2 linked regions of the Sagittula sp. P11 genome follow. The protein of the gene in region 1 interacts with the protein of each later gene in a pairwise test. Links are inferred from orthologs where the notes say so. Each region holds a gene or a part of one and is shown in the gene's direction. Other genes may lie near its edges.

Region 1 (8,017 bases):
GTGCGCGATCACCGCCTGCAGGGCGGCCGCGCTCTCGACCTTCATGATGAGGCCCGAATGCAGGAAGATGTGGCGCGCGTCCGCAACGAAGGCGTTGAGCGAATTGTCGTCCAGCACGACGATCTGAACCTGGCTGGGGGAGAGGCCGGCGGCGCTGAGGATCGGTGCCGCCAGTTGCCCCAGCGCGTATTCCATGTCGGCGTCGCGCAGGAAGGTCGCCGCGCGGACGGGCTGGGCCAGCATCAGGGTCGCCGCCAGAAGCACGGCCATCGCTCGGGTTAGGATCATTGACGTCTCGCAGGTCGCAGCCGTAAGCCTCGGGTTCAAGCGGCAGACTAGAGAGGCAGGCATGCGGAGTTCAAGACGCGGTGACGTCGATCCCTTTATCGTGATGGATGTCATGGAGGCGGCGCGCGCCCGCGAAGCGGCGGGTCACCGGGTGATTCACATGGAAGTCGGCCAGCCGGGCACACCGGCGCCGCGTCTGGCGCGCGAGGCCCTGGGCCATGCGCTGGAAAGTGACGCGCTGGGGTACACCGTGGCGCTCGGCCTTCCGGAACTGCGCGCCCGCATCGCGCGGCTTTACGGCGAATGGTACGGGCTGGACCTCGATCCGGGTCGCGTGGTGGTGACGTCCGGGTCCTCGGGCGGCTTCATCCTCGCCTTTACCGCGCTGTTCGACGCGGGCGAGCGTGTGGCGCTCGGGGCGCCGGGCTATCCGTCCTACCGCCAGATCCTGAGATCGCTGGACCTCGTGCCGGTGGAGGTGCAGACCGCACCTGCCAACCGCTACCAGCCCGTGCCGTCCGATCTGCGCGGCCTCGACTTCGAGGGGCTGATGGTGGCCTCTCCGGCCAATCCCACGGGCACCATGCTGGACCGGCAGGCGCTGTCGGATCTGATCGACGTGACGGCGGAAAAGGGCGCGGCCTTCCTGTCTGACGAGATCTACCACGGTATCGAGTACGACCGCAAAGCCGTCAGCGCGCTGGAGATCAGCGACGACGTGGTGGTCATCAATTCCTTCTCGAAGTTCTTCTCGATGACGGGCTGGCGGGTCGGCTGGCTGGTGGTGCCGGAAGGGCTGGTGCGGCAGGTGGAACGGTTGGCCCAGAACCTTTTCATCTGCGCGCCCCATGCGGCGCAGGTTGCGGCGCTGGCCGCCATGGACGCGAAAGATGAGACAGAGGCCAACCTTGCCGTCTACGCGAAGAACCGCGCGCTGATGATGGCCGGTCTGCCGGAGGCGGGATTCGACCGCATCGCACCGCCGGACGGCGCCTTTTACGTCTATGCCGATGTGAGCCACCTGACCGACGACAGCCGCGCCTTCGCGCAGGAGATCCTTGAAGGGGCCGGGGTCGCGGTGACGCCGGGGCTGGATTTCGACCCGCTGCGCGGCGGCGGCACGCTCCGGTTCTCCTACGCGCGCAGCACGGCCGATATCGAGGAAGGGTTGGCGCGGCTCAGGGACTTCATGTCCAGGCGCCGATCGTGAACGGGCAGGGCTGGGCGAAGGGACGCGCACCTGCTAGATTTGGCCGCAACGAGAACCCGCAAAGCGGGCCCGCCAATCGGGAAAGAGCAGCCATGCACAGGATCTTCGCGTTACTCATCGCCATGCTTTGCGCGTCGCCAGTAGTGGCGCAGCAGCAGGAAGAAAGCTCCGGCCTTGCGCGCTATGAGGGGGGCGGGTTCACCGAGCGGCGGTTCGGTGGCGCGACGGAGCTGTCGCTGAGCCTCAGCCAGGGGGTGCCCTGGCGGCTCTTTACCGTCGACGACCCGCTGCGTCTGGTGGTCGATTTCCGCGAGGTCGACTGGGAGGGTGCAACCCCCGGCGAACTCGATGCCTCGGCGCGGATCGGTGCGGTGCGGGTCGGCGGCTTCCGGCCCGGCTGGTCGCGCATGGTGGCCGACCTGGCAGAGCCACTGTCCGTGGATTCAGCCAGCCTGACAGTGCCCAAGGACGGCGGCAGCGCGCAGTTGAAGGTGGTGCTCTCGCCGACGGACGCGGCGAGCTTCGCAGCGAAGGCAGGCGTGCCGCGCGATCCGGGCTGGGATCACCTGCGGCCCAAGGCGCGCCGGCCCGCGCCCCGCGCACCCGGCGCGCCGCTGGTGATCGTCATCGACCCGGGCCACGGCGGCATCGACCCGGGCGCGGAACGGGCAGGGGTGAAGGAGGCCGACCTCGTCCTGCAATTCGGGCGCGAACTGAGGGACGTGCTGCTGCGATCCGGGAACTACGACGTGCGGATGACACGGAACTCCGACGTCTTCGTGTCGCTCGAAGGCCGCGTTGCGGCGGCGCATGACGCGGGCGCGGACGTGTTCATCTCGCTCCACGCCGACGCGCTGGACGGCGGCGGGGCGAAGGGGGCGGCGGTCTACACGCTGGCCGAAGACGCCTCCGACGCGGCCTCTGCTGCGCTGGCAGAGCGGCACGACCGCGATGACCTGCTGTCGGGGATCGACCTTTCCGGGTCGGACGACCGGGTGGCGCAGGTGCTCTTGGACCTCGCCCGGCAGGACAACACCCCGCGCAGCCAGGCGCTGGCCAAGAGCATCGTCGCGGGCATCCGCAACAACGACGGCAAGGTCCACAAGGACCCGCTGCGGCAGGCGGCCTTTTCCGTGCTGAAGTCGGCGGACATCCCCTCCGTCCTGGTGGAACTGGGATTCCTGTCCTCGCAGCAGGACCTGATGAACCTGCAGGATCCGGCGTGGCGGGCGGGCATGGCGGCGGGCATCCGGGACGGGCTGGCGCAATGGCTGATCGAGGACAAGGCCCTGTCGCGTCTGCGCCGGCAATAACGCGCGCATTCAAAAGCTTGGGCGGTCCGGCGCTGACGGCAACAGGGATGTGTTTTGACCGACGCCGCGTTACAGTATATGCGACGGTTTGAAATCGAGCACTTGCCACAAGGGTCCACGCGTGACGCGGTTCATCTTCTCATTCTTCGGCGGTATCTTCGCGGTGGTGACCATGGGCACCATGATGATCGCGCTCACCATCGGCGCGATCTTCTGGATGTACGGGCGCGACCTGCCCAGCCACGAACACCTGGCGCAATACACCCCGCCGACGATCAGCCGCATCTATTCGCAGGAAGGGCGCGTGATCGACGAATTCGCGCAGGAACGCCGCCTGTTCACGCCTGCGAACGAGATCCCCGACCTGGTGAAGAACGCCTTCATCTCGGCCGAGGACAAGAACTTCTACACCCACCAGGGCTATGACGTGCGCGGCATCGTCGCGGCGGGCGTGCAGGCGGTGCAGTCCGGCGGGCGCGACGTGCGCGGCGCCTCGACGATCACGCAGCAGGTGATGAAGAACTTCCTGCTGTCCGGCGACCGCCGGGCAGAACGGAAGATCAAGGAGATCATCCTCGCCTCGCGTGTCGAGGAGGCGCTGGACAAGGACAAGATCCTCGAGCTGTACCTGAACGAGATCTTCCTCGGGCAGAACTCCTTTGGCGTGACCGCCGCGGCGCAGACCTACTTCAACAAGACCCTGTCGGAGCTCGAATCGCACGAGGCGGCGATGCTCGCCTCCATGCCGAAGGCGCCGTCGGACTACCACCCGGTCCGCCGGAAGGAGCGTCTGACGCAGCGCCGCGACTTCGTGCTGAAGGAGATGTACGAGAACGGCTACATCGACAAGGCGACCTACGAGAGCGAGGTCCAGCAGCCGCTGCGCTCGGTTCAGAACGGCGACTTCGAACCTTACAACCAGGCGCTGCCGCCGCGCGACTACTTCACCGACGAGATCCGCCGCCAGCTCAGCCGCGACTTCGGGGAAGATCAGTTCTTTTCCGGCGGTTATTCGGTGCGCGCGACGCTTGACCCGGAGATGCAGACCGAGGCGGCCCATGCGCTGCAGCGTGCGCTGGAGCAGTACGACCGCGGGCTTGGCCGCTGGCGCGGCACGGGCAAGACCATCGACGCCGGGCTGCTGGGCGACGAGGCCGCATGGCGGGAGGCCCTCGCAGGCGTGCGCGTGACGCGCGACGTGACGCTGGTCAGCAAGTGGCATGTGGCCGTGGTGCGCGAGGTGCGCGAGAATTCCCTGCTGATCGGGATCGAGGATGTGCCGCTGGACGATCCGCGGGGCATGGAAGTGCCGCGTGCGGACACCGACTGGTTCAAGGGCAACCTGTTCGAAAACTTCGAGCCGGGCGATGTGATCCACGTCCGCGAGATGACCGAGGACGACTCCGGCAACTTCATCCGCTGGACGCTTCGTCAGGTGCCGCAGGTGCAGGGCGGGTTCATGGCCATGGACGTGAACACCGGCCGCGTGATCGCCATGCAGGGCGGGTTCAGCTACCAGCACTCGGTCTTCAACCGCGCGACGCAGGCGAAGCGGCAGCCGGGTTCCTCGTTCAAGCCGTTCGTCTACGCGGCGGCGCTCGACAGCGGCTATACACCGGCCACCATCGTCGTAGATGCGCCGATCGAGATCGACACGCCGCAGGGCGTCTGGCGTCCGAAGAACGCGTCGAACCAGTTCTACGGCCCGACCCCCCTGCGCACCGGGATCGAACGGTCGCGGAACCTGATGACCATCCGCCTCGCGCAGGAGGTCGGCATGGACGTGGTCGCGAATTATGCCGAAAAGTTCGGGGTTTACGACAACATGGGCCGGGTTCTGGCCAACGCGCTCGGCGCCGACGAGACGACGCTGATGCGGATGATCTCGGCCTATGCCATGTTCGCCAACGGCGGTGAGCGGGTGGAGCCGACGCTGGTCGACCGGGTGCAGGACCGCTACGGCAACACGGTCTACAGCCACGATGCGGCGCAGGGGAACCGGCGGGTCTGCGTGGACTGTGCCGATCCGAACATTCCGCCGGGGCGGAGCCCGCGGATCGTCAACGACCGCGAGCGGATCATGGATGCGATCACCGCGTACCAGCTTACATCGATGATGGAGGGTGTGGTGCAGCGCGGGACGGCGTCGGGCACGGTGAAGCTGCCGGTGCCCACGGCGGGCAAGACCGGCACCACCAACGACGCGAAGGACGTGTGGTTCATCGGCTTCACCTCCAACATCGTGGCGGGCTGCTACATCGGTTACGACCAGCCGCGCAGCCTTGGCAGCGGTGCGTCGGGCGGCGGGTTCTGCGGTCCGGTGTTCACCCAGTTCATGCAGAAGGCGGTGAAGAAATACGGCGGCGGCCCCTTCAAGGTCCCGGAAACATGCAACTTCGTGAACATCGACCGGTTCTCGGGCGCGCGTCTTGGCGCCGGCGCATCGGGTGCGAACGTCGTGGCGGAGTGTTTCCGCGAGGACGATCTGCTTGACGGTGTTTGGGGCATCCAGCTGGACGGCGGCTTTGCCATCTCGGGCAGCTTCGACCTGATCCGTCCCGAAGGCGGGTCGGTCGCGCGGGAGGTCACGACCTCCACCGGCCGCAAGGCCGTGGTCGGTCCGAAGGCCGGGTTCGGCACGCTGTCCTCCGGTGGCCTGTATTGAGGGATCGCCGGCAACCGGCTTAACCCTTCGGGTTGGGCAATGGGGTAAACGGAGCGCGCGTTGGGGTTAACCCGGCGCGCGCTTCGCACATCTGGGGGGTGTCAAACCCCGGGTTCAGGGGCATTTACCCGATCTTCACCGGGATGACCGCCGCGTTACCGGTGAACCGGCCGTTTCGACCCCCTGAACCGGCCGGTTGTTAACCTTTCCGGACGGGCCGCGCGTGACGTTGCGTCGGAAAGAGTTAATCCGTCAGAATTCGACTTCGAGCTCGACGATCTCTTCGGGCTCGGCCAGCGCGCCCTCGGTCCATTCGCGCATCAGGTCCCAGCCGAGGATGTGGTCGGCGTAGCTTTGCAGCGTCGGGTCGAGGGCCACGGAATAGGTGCGGAACCGGGTGCAGACCGGCGCATACATCGCATCGGCCACCGTGGGCTTTGCCCCGAAGAGGAACGGCCCGCCGCAGGCGTCGAGGCATTCGTGCCAGATGGTCTTGACCCGCTCGATGTCGGGCCGGGCTCCGGAGAAGATCTTGAAGGCCGCATGATGCGACTTGAGGTTCATCGGCAGGGCGGAGCGCAGGTTGTAGAAGCCGGAGTGCATCTCGCCCGATATCGCCCGGCACCGGGCGCGCATCACCGGGTCCTTCGGGTAGAGACCGGCCTTGGGGAAGGTCTCGTTCAGGTATTCGGCGATGGCGAGCGTGTCCCAGACCGCGATCTTGCCATGCTCCAGCCGGGGCACGCGGACGGACGGCGAAAGCAACAGCAGTTCCTGACGGTTGTCGGCGCTGTCGGGGTCCACCGGCGCCTCGGCGAACGCGATTCCCGACATCTTGCACAACAGCCATCCGCGCAGGGACCAGGACGAATAGTTTTTTGATGAAATCGTGAGCGTGGCGTCCGTCATGGTCTTCCCCGTGTCGCGGCGGTGCAGCGAAATTGCATTTTTTTGTCGCACCGCACCGGGGGCCTGACTAGCGTTTTGTGGGAAGACACAGGCAGGAACCGCCATGCAGTACGCCATCTACCAGGGTTTCGATGATTTTTTCGCCCCTTTTCGTACGTCTGCCCTGATGGGGCTGTCGCTGGGCGGCGAAAAGTCCGGGGCCTTCGCGCCGATGCTGCGCCGCCACATGGCGGGGCTTGAGATGCTGTCCCGGTTCAGGCTGAGCCACACGCGGCCGCCCTACGGCATCCGTTCGGTCTCCATCGACGGGCGGACCGTGCCGGTGACGGAGGAGGTGGTCTGCGATCTGCCTTACGGCCAGCTTCTGCATTTCAAGCGGGAGATCGACACGCCGCAGCCGAAGGTGCTGGTGGTGGCGCCCCTGTCGGGGCATTTCGCGACTCTGCTGGCGGGCACGGTGAAGGTGCTGCTGCAGGATCACGAGGTCTATATCACCGACTGGAAGAACGCCCGCGACGTGCCGCGCAGCGCAGGGTCCTTCGGGGTGGAGGATTACGTGGAATACGTGATCCGCTTCATGGAAGAGATCGGCCCGGGCGGCCATATCCTGGCGGTGTGCCAGCCCTGCGTGCAGGCACTGGCCGCGGTGGCGGTCATGTCGGAGGACCGCAACCCGGCAACGCCCCTGTCGATGACGCTGATGGCGGGGCCGGTGGACGTGCGCGAAAGCCCCACGGCGGTGAACGACCTGGCCTTCGAGAAGCCGCTGTCGTGGTTCAGGAACAACGTGATCGCCTCTGTCCCGTTTCGCTATCCGGGGGCCGGGCGGCGAGTCTATCCGGGGTTCGTGCAGCTTACCGCCTTCATGACGATGAACATGGACAGGCACATGGCGCAGCACAAGCGCATGTACCAGTTGCTGGCAGATGGCGAGGTGGAGGAGGCGGAGAAGATCAAGGCGTTCTACGACGAGTATTTCGCCGTGCTCGACCTGACGGAGGAGTTCTATATCGAGACCATCGACCGGGTGTTCCAGAAGGCGGAGCTGGCCCGGGGCGAGATGACCTACAAGGGCCGCAAGGTGAACCCGGCGGCGATCCGGCACACCGCGCTTCTGACGGTCGAGGGCGGGCGCGACGACATCTGCGGGCTGGGCCAGACGAGCGCCGCGCATGACCTGTGTTCGTCGCTGAGGCCGCACCTGAAGCGCCATCACCTGCAGGCCAACGTCGGGCATTACGGCGTGTTCAACGGTCGCCGCTGGGAGAAGGAGATCTACCCGGTGGTGCGCAACATGATCCTCGCGATGCTTTAGGTTTCAGCGAGAAGGGCGGAGAGCAGGTCGGGCTCCGGGTCGGTTGCGGGTTTGTCGCGCATGGCGATGGAATGGGCACATTTCGCCGCCGCCCACCCGGCAAGCCTGTGGCGCGGAACGTCCAGTGCGTCGGCGTAGGTGTCGAGGCAGGCGGCGATGCGCCCGGGGTCCCGGACGGTGGCGGGGATGCCCTTCGGATTGCGGATCGCGTTGGCGAGCTCGAACGCCGGGTCGCCGGTGAGGCCCTTGGCGTCGAAGGCCTTTGGCCCGGTGGCAGTCAGGTTGACGTTGTCGTGATGCAGGTCGCCGTGCAGCGG
Region 2 (7,922 bases), 3.4 Mb from region 1 along the record:
CACCCGGCAGGACGGCTGACATGGCCGAGAAGCACAGCCCCGCCCGCCTCTGGACGATGCGCGCGCTCTACCCGGCGCTGGCGCTGCTCCTGATCTTCGTGCACCTCCTGCCGCTGCAGATGCTGCCGCAGCGAATCGCCGGGCCGGACTTCCTGACCGCCCTGACCTTCGCCTGGTGCCTGCGCCGCCCCGATTACGTGCCCGCCCTCTCCATCGCCGGGGTGATGCTCTTGGCCGACCTGGTGTTCCAGCGGCCCCCCGGGCTCTGGGCGCTCCTGATGCTGCTCGCCTCGGAATTCCTCAAGAACCGCGCCCGGCAACTGCGCGAGAACACCTTCGCCACCGAATGGGCCGCCGCCGCCGCCACGCTGCTGGCGATCACCGTCCTTTACAGGCTCACTCTCGCGATCTTGATCATCTCGCCGGGTATGCTTTCGCTCGCCCTGATGCAATATGGTATGACCGTGCTTGCCTACCCGCTGGTGGCCGCGGTGTCCTACCTCGCCTTCGGCGTCCGCCGCACCGCCCCCGGCGAATTCGACCACACGGGACGCACCCTATGAGACGAAGCCCGAAAGAGACCGCAGAATCCGCCCGCCGCATCACGCGCCGCGGGCTTGTCCTCGGTGGCCTGCAACTTGGATTCGTCACCACGCTCGGCCTGCGGATGCACCACATGCAGGTCGACCAGGCCGACGAATTCCGCCTTCTGGCCGAAGAGAACCGCATCAACATCCGGCTGATCCCGCCGTCGCGCGGGCGCATCTTCGACCGCAACGGCGTGGTCATCGCCGACAACGAACCGACCTACCGCATCACCCTCACGCGTGAGGACGCGGGCGACGTGGCCACCGTGATCGCCCACCTGGGCCAGCTTGTCGAACTGGACGAGAACGACCTCAACCGCGCCCTGGCCGAGATGGAGCGCACGCCGCCCTTCATCCCCGTCACCATCGCCGAACGGGTCAGCTGGGAGGACATCTCGCGGGTGGCGGTCAACGCCCCCGCCCTGCCCGGCGTCACCACCGAGGTCGGCCTGTCCCGCGTCTACCCGCAGAAGGAACTGTTTGCCCATGTGGCGGGCTACGTCGGCCCGGTCTCCGAACGCGACCTCGCCCGCTACGAGGACCCGCCGCCGCTGCTGCGCATCCCGCGCTTCCAGGTCGGCAAGGTCGGCGTCGAGGTCCGGCACGAAGAGGACCTGCGCGGCACCGCCGGCGCGAAGCGGGTGGAGGTCAACGCCGTCGGCCGCGTCATGCGCGAACTCGACCGGCGCGAGGGCGAAAGCGGCGCCGACATCCAGCTCACCGTGGACACCGATCTGCAGGACTACACCCAGGCGCGCCTCGGCGAGGAAAGCGCCTCCGTCGTGGTGCTCGACCTCGAAAAGGGCGACGTGCTGACCATCGCCTCGGCGCCGTCCTACAACCCGAACCTTTTCGTGCGCGGCATCTCCCACACGGATTTCAACGCGCTCAACACCAACGACCACCGGCCGCTGGCCTCGAAGACGGTGCAGGATGCCTATCCGCCCGGCTCGACCTTCAAGATGGTCACGGCGCTCGCCGCGCTGGACGCGGGCCTGCTGGCGCCCGACGACACGGTCTATTGCCCCGGCCATTACGAGGTCGGCTCCCGCTCCTTCCGCTGCTGGAAGCGCAGCGGCCACGGCTACATGAACCTCGAACAGTCGCTCCGCGAAAGCTGCGACGTGTTCTACTACGACCTCGCGCTGAAGGTGGGGATCGAGCGCATCGCCGACATGGCCCGCCGCATGGGCCTTGGCGTGGCGCACGACATCCCCATGTCCGCCGTCACCTCCGGCCTCGTGCCCGACAAGGCGTGGAAGGTCCGCGAACGCGGGGCGGAATGGGTGATCGGCGATTCGGTGAACGCCGCCATCGGTCAGGGCTTCGTGCTGACCTCGCCGCTGCAACTGGCGGTGATGACCGCGCGCGTGGCCACCGGCCGGTCGATCTCGCCCCGGCTGGTGCGCAGCATCGACGGGGTGGAGACGCCCTCGCGCGGGGGGACAGACCTCGGGCTGAACCCGAACCACCTCCTGCAGGTGCAGCGCGGCATGTTCGCCGTGTCCAACAACCGGCGCGGCACCGGCTACGGATCGCGCATCATCGCCGAAGGCATGCGGATGGCGGGCAAGTCCGGCACCGCGCAGGTGGTCTCGCGCATCACCACCGAAGCCGACCCGTGGGAAGACCGCGACCACGCGCTGTTCGTAAGCTTCGCGCCCTTCGACAACCCGAAGATCGCCGTGGCGGTGGTGGTGGAACACGGCGTCGGCGGGTCGCGCACCGCCGCGCCCATCGCCCGCGACGTGACGCTTCAGGCGCTCTACGGAGAGGACCCGCCGCTTGACGCCTACCCGGCAAAGGACCGGGGCCGCATCAAGACCCAGCAGGAAAAGCTCTCCAGCCAGCGCCGCGCCCGCAAGAGCGAGGAGCCGAGCCGCGCATGACCCCGATGCCCGCGTTTCCGCAGACCGCGCCGGGCGCGGAGGCCGTTCGCCGCGCTGACGCGCGCCCCAGCGCGCCGGATCGTGCATGCCCCCCCGCAGGCAGCGCCACGCCGCGTAGGGCGGGGCTTCGCGCCGCCTGCGCCGGACAGGGGGGCGCCGCGTGACCTATCTCGAGTACAACGTAAAGACCGTCCCCAGCGGCTGGCGCAAGATCCTGCACCTGAACTGGCCGCTCATCATCCTGCTGACCACCGTCGCCGGTGTCGGCTTCCTGATGCTCTATTCGGTCGCCGGTGGCTCTTGGAGCCCATGGGCCGAACCGCAGGCCAAGCGCTACATCCTCGGCCTCACGGCGATGTTCGTCGTGGCCATGGTGCCGATCTGGTTCTGGCGCAACATGGCGCTCGTGGTCTACGCGCTGGCCTTCTTCCTGCTCCTGCTGGTCGAGTTCTTCGGCGCCATCGGCATGGGCGCGCAGCGCTGGATCGACCTGGGCTTCATGCGCCTCCAGCCGTCCGAGCTGATGAAGGTCGCCATGGTCGTCCTGCTGGCCGCCTATTACGACTGGCTGCCGCTGTCCAAGACCTCGCGCCCGCTCTGGGTGCTGATCCCGATCTTCATCATCCTCGCGCCCACCGCGCTGGTGCTGACCCAGCCCGACCTCGGCACCGCGCTTCTGCTGATGATCGCGGGCGGGCTGATGATGTTCCTCGCAGGCGTGCACTGGCTCTACTTCGCCACCGTGCTGACCGCGGGCGTCGGCACCGTCTGGGCGGTGTTCAAGAGCCGCGGCACCGACTGGCAGCTCCTCAAGGACTACCAGTTCCGGCGGATCGACACCTTCCTCGACCCCTCGTCGGACCCGCTGGGCGCGGGCTACCACATCACCCAGGCCAAGATCGCCATGGGTTCCGGCGGCTGGACCGGGCGCGGCTTCATGCAGGGCACCCAGAGCCGCCTGAACTTCCTCCCCGAGAAGCACACCGACTTCATCTTCAACACGCTGGCCGAGGAATTCGGCTTCGTCGGCGGCATCTCCCTGCTCATCCTCTACGCGCTGATCCTGTTCTTCTGCGTGGTCGCCGCCCTGCAGAACCGCGACCGCTTCTCCTCGCTGATGATCCTCGGGATCGGCATGACCTTCTTCCTGTTCTTCGCCGTGAACATGTCGATGGTCATGGGCCTCGCGCCCGTCGTGGGCGTGCCCCTGCCGCTCGTCTCCTACGGCGGCTCGGCGATGCTGGTGCTGATGATCGCCTTCGGCCTGGTGCAAAGCGCGCACGTCCACCGCCCGCGCTGAGACCGCGCCGAGACCGGCGCCGGGGGCCCGCTTAGGGTTGCCCCCGGCCCCGCTTCCTGCTTCACCTTGAACGAACCGGGCCCTGTCCCGCCTCCGAAAGGTCATCCATGCCGAACATCCTCTTCGCCGCCCGCTCCGAGAAGTGGGACGACTACGAACGCCCCCTGCGCGACGCCCTCGCCGCCGAAGGCCTCGACCACACGCTGGGCACCGACCTGCCGCCGGAAACCGTCGACTACATCGTCTATGCGCCCAACGCCTCGGTGCAGGACTTCACCCCCTTCACCCGGCTGAAGGCCGTGCTGAACCTCTGGGCCGGGGTCGAGCAGGTGGTGGGCAACCCCACCCTGAAAGTGCCGCTGGCGCGCATGGTCGACGACGAGGGCCTGACCCAGGGCATGGTCGAATGGGTCACCGGCCACGTGCTGCGCCACCACCTCGGGATGGACGCGCATATCGTGAACCCCGACCGCATCTGGGACACCACCCCGCCGCCGCTCTCGAAGGACCGGCCCGTCACCATCCTCGGCTTCGGCGCCCTCGGGCAGGCCTGCGCCGCGCAGCTCGCCGCCCTGGGCTTCCCCGTCACCGGCTGGAGCCGCACGCCCAAGGACCTCGACGGCGTGCTGACCAGCCACGGCGAGGACGGCCTCGACGCGGCGCTCTCCAGCGCGCAGATCCTCGTCCTGCTGCTGCCCGACACGCCCGCCACCACCGACCTCCTGAACGCGGAACGGCTGGCCCGCCTGCCGCAGGGCGCGGTCATCCTCAACCCCGGGCGCGGGCCGCTGATCGACGACGACGCGCTTCTCGCCGCACTGGACGAGGGACGGATCGCCCACGCCACCCTCGACGTCTTCCGGACCGAACCGCTGCCACAGGACCATCCTTTCTGGGCGCACCCGCGCGTCACCGTGACGCCGCACATCGCCTCCACCACCCGGCCCGACAGCGCCGCCCGCGTCATCGCGCGCAACATCGCCCGGTCGGAATCCGGTGCCCCGCTCCTGCACGAGGTCGACCGCAGCGCCGGCTATTGACCCGGCCCCGCCCCCCGTCCAAAACCCTCCGGCAAACCCCTCCGGAACCGCCCACCTCCGCCCCCGCACAGGAGCCGCCCATGTCCTTCGACCGCAGCGTGAAGATCGCCCCCTCCATACTTTCCGCCGACTTCGCCGACTTCGGGCGCGAAATCCGGGCGGTCGAGGCGCAGGGCGCCGACTGGATCCACGTCGACGTGATGGACGGCCACTTCGTGCCCAACCTCACCTTCGGCCCCCCGGCGGTGAAGGCCTTCCGCAAGCACGTGAAGACGGTGATGGACGTGCACCTGATGATCGCGCCGGTCGACCCCTACATCGACGCCTACGCCGATGCGGGCACCGACATCCTGACCGCCCACGTCGAGGCAGGCCCCCACACCCACCGCACGCTGCAGGCGATCCGCGCGGCGGGCATGAAGGCCGGCGTGGCGCTGAACCCGGGCACCCCGGCACAGGCGGTGGAACACCTGCTCGACCTCACCGACCTCGTCTGCGTGATGACCGTGAACCCGGGCTTCGGCGGGCAGAAGTTCATCGACATGACCGCCAAGATCCGCGCCCTGCGCGCGATGATCGGCGACCGCCCGATCCATATCGAGATCGACGGCGGCGTGACGCCGGAGACCGCGCCGCTGGTGGTCGAGGCGGGCGCCGACGTGCTGGTCGCCGGGTCCGCGGTGTTCAGGGGCGGCTCGGTCGAGAACCCCGCCCCCTACGGCGAGAACATCCGCGCCATCCGCGCCTCCGTCGCCGGGACGGCCGCGGCGTGAAGACCATCGCCTTCGACCTCGACGGCACGCTGATGGACAGCGTGCCCCACATCCACGCCGCCGTGGCGCAGGCGCTCTCCGAGCTGGGCCTGCCGACGATCACCGTGGAAGAGACGCCGGGCTTCGTCGGACGCGGCCTGCCGGTGCTGGTGGAGCGCGTGCTGGCCCATGTCGGCGCCGCGCCGGACCACCACAAGGCGCTCTACGACCGGACGATGCACCACTACGTGACGACCCCCAGCGATCCCGCCTGCCTCTACCCGGGCGTGCCGGAGGCGCTGGAGGCGCTCAGGTCGGCGGGCCACCGGCTGACGCTCTGCACAAACAAGCCCTTTGCCGCGACCGAGACCGCGATCCGCGACACCGGCCTCGCGCCGTTCTTCGAGATCGTGATCGGCGGCGACAGCCTGCCCACGCGCAAGCCCGATCCGGCCATGCTGATGGCGGCGCTCGGCGGCGCGGCGCAGGCGCTCTACGTGGGCGACAGCGAAACCGATTGCGAAACGGCGCAGTCGGCGGGCGTGCCCTTCGTGCTGTTCACCGAAGGCTACCGCAACGCCCCGCCGGAGGCGCTGCCGCATGTGGCGCTCTTCTCCGACTGGACCCGGGCCCCGGACCTTTTCGCGACGCTCTGGTAAGGCGGTCGACGGCGTAGGGTGGGCGTTCCGGCCCGGCGGGCCGGGTTGGCCACCCCTGCCCCGATGTCCCCGGTTAACGGGAGAATCCGCACCGCAACAGCGGCACCGGCCTGCCCGGGCCAAAAGGTTACCAACCGGCCGTTTCGACCCCCTCAACCGGCCGGTTCACCCCATAATTTTCCGTAAACGCGTCCGATCCGCCGTTAACCCGGCTGCCGCGGCAGCGCATGGCCCACAAGATCTGCCCGGCGCGCGCCCCGTTCACCACAACGCGCGCACCGTCAGGAACCGGTCCCGGATCACGCTCCCCGGCGATACCGGAAGACGCCGGTGCCTTTGGCGACGACCTCTCCGGTCTCGTCCTTCAGCACCCCTTCGGCAAAGAACGTGCTCTTCCCGCCCCCCGTCCGGAAGCCCTCTCCGATCAGCATTTTGCCTTTCGGGCGCGAGATAAATTGCACGTTCAGGTTGAGCGTCAGGCACATCTGGCGACGGTCCCTGTCGCCTGTCCAGCACCCGGCATAGCCCATGATCGTATCCAGCAACGAGGCATAGACCCCGCCATGCGGATTGCCGTGCCGGTTCATCAGCTTGTCCGCCAAGGGCAGTTCGAACCGGGCATAGTCCTGCCGCCAGTCCGCCATCTCCATCCCCAGGAGTGCGGAAAAGGCGTAAGGGCCTTCGCGAATGTCGTCATCCATAGGCATGCCGTGCGTCCCATCCAAGTCTTGCGAATTCGGGAACGTAAGCACCCAGTTTCAAACCCTTTTCCGGGTTCGCCGCGTTGCCGTCAAGCGCCCGTTTCTTCACCCCCTGAAGGATCGCCGCCATGCGGAAGGCACAGAAGGCCACGTAGAACCCGAAGTCGCCCGGCACCGCGATGCCCCGTGCGGCGCAGTATCCGGCGATGAAACCCTCGTCCGACGGCAGCCCCGCCGCCGCCCGGTCGATGCCCCTCAGGCCCCGCCCCTCCGCGCCCGGCGGCAGTTGCCATTGCAGGATCACCCCGGCCAGATCGGCAAAGGGATGGCCCAGCGTCGACAGCTCCCAGTCGAGCACGGCCACGCACTCCGCCCGGTCCTGCGCAAACAGCAGGTTGTCGATCCGGTAGTCGCCATGCACCAGCGTCCGCTGGCCGTCGTCCTCCGGCAGGGCGCCCTGCAACCATTCTCCCAGCCGGTCCATGTCCGGCTGCGCCTCCGTCGCCGAAGCCTCGTACTGCTTGGCCCAGCGGCCCAGTTGCCGCGCGAAGTAGTTGCCCTGCGGGCCAAAATCCCCCAGCCCCACCGCCTCCGGCTCCACCGCGTGGATGGCCGCCAGCACGCGGCCCATCTCCGCCACGACCGCCCCGCGCATCGCGGGCGTCTCACCGGGCATGGAGGGGTCGACGATGTTGCGCCCGGTCACGTGGTCCATGACGTAGAATGCAACGCCCAGCACGGCTTCGTCCTCGCAGAGCGCATACATCCTCGGGACCGGCACGGCGGTGTCGCGCAGCGCGCGCTGCACCCGGTATTCCCGGTCGACCGCATGGGCCGATTTCAGCAGCTGCCCCGGCGGTTTGCGCCGCAGCACGTAGGACCCCGAGGGCGAGGTCAGCCGGTAGGTCGGGTTGGACTGCCCCACCGCGAACTTCTCGGCGCGAAGCGGTGGTTCAAACCCCTGCACATGCTCCGCCATCCACCGCGCCACGCG

What was found.
Region 2: the proteins of CDO87_RS20500 (region 1) and mrdA interact in binary tests that used the Escherichia coli proteins (3 or more experiments, as listed by UniProt). The link is inferred for Sagittula sp. P11 from one-to-one orthologs.

What each region holds. Positions count from the first base shown.
Region 1 is NZ_CP021913.1:4,253,451-4,261,467, forward strand. What follows is about bases 2,611-5,704. They hold CDO87_RS20500 (penicillin-binding protein 1A), read left to right. Parts: upstream 2,611-2,932; coding sequence 2,933-5,476; downstream 5,477-5,704. Other genes in these bases: CDO87_RS20495 (N-acetylmuramoyl-L-alanine amidase), read left to right, coding at 2,611-2,811. Outside these bases: CDO87_RS20485 (M48 family metalloprotease), read right to left, coding at 1-288; CDO87_RS20490 (pyridoxal phosphate-dependent aminotransferase), read left to right, coding at 350-1,498; more of CDO87_RS20495, read left to right, coding at 1,591-2,610; CDO87_RS20505 (glutathione S-transferase family protein), read right to left, coding at 5,729-6,385; CDO87_RS20510 (polyhydroxyalkanoate depolymerase), read left to right, coding at 6,489-7,700; CDO87_RS20515 (aminoglycoside phosphotransferase family protein), read right to left, coding at 7,697-8,017. UniProt on the Escherichia coli protein: Cell wall formation. Synthesis of cross-linked peptidoglycan from the lipid intermediates.
Region 2 is NZ_CP021913.1:867,043-874,964, forward strand. Bases 19-3,017 are described here. They hold mrdA (penicillin-binding protein 2), read left to right. Parts: upstream 19-559; coding sequence 560-2,476; downstream 2,477-3,017. Other genes in these bases: mreC (rod shape-determining protein MreC), read left to right, coding at 19-19; CDO87_RS04215 (rod shape-determining protein MreD), read left to right, coding at 21-563; rodA (rod shape-determining protein RodA), read left to right, coding at 2,637-3,017. Also shown: more of mreC, read left to right, coding at 1-18; more of rodA, read left to right, coding at 3,018-3,776; CDO87_RS04230 (glyoxylate/hydroxypyruvate reductase A), read left to right, coding at 3,884-4,816; rpe (ribulose-phosphate 3-epimerase), read left to right, coding at 4,897-5,589; gph (phosphoglycolate phosphatase), read left to right, coding at 5,586-6,227; CDO87_RS04245 (PaaI family thioesterase), read right to left, coding at 6,527-6,928; CDO87_RS04250 (phosphotransferase), read right to left, coding at 6,921-7,922. UniProt on the Escherichia coli protein: Catalyzes cross-linking of the peptidoglycan cell wall. Responsible for the determination of the rod shape of the cell. Is probably required for lateral peptidoglycan synthesis and maintenance of the correct diameter during lateral and centripetal growth.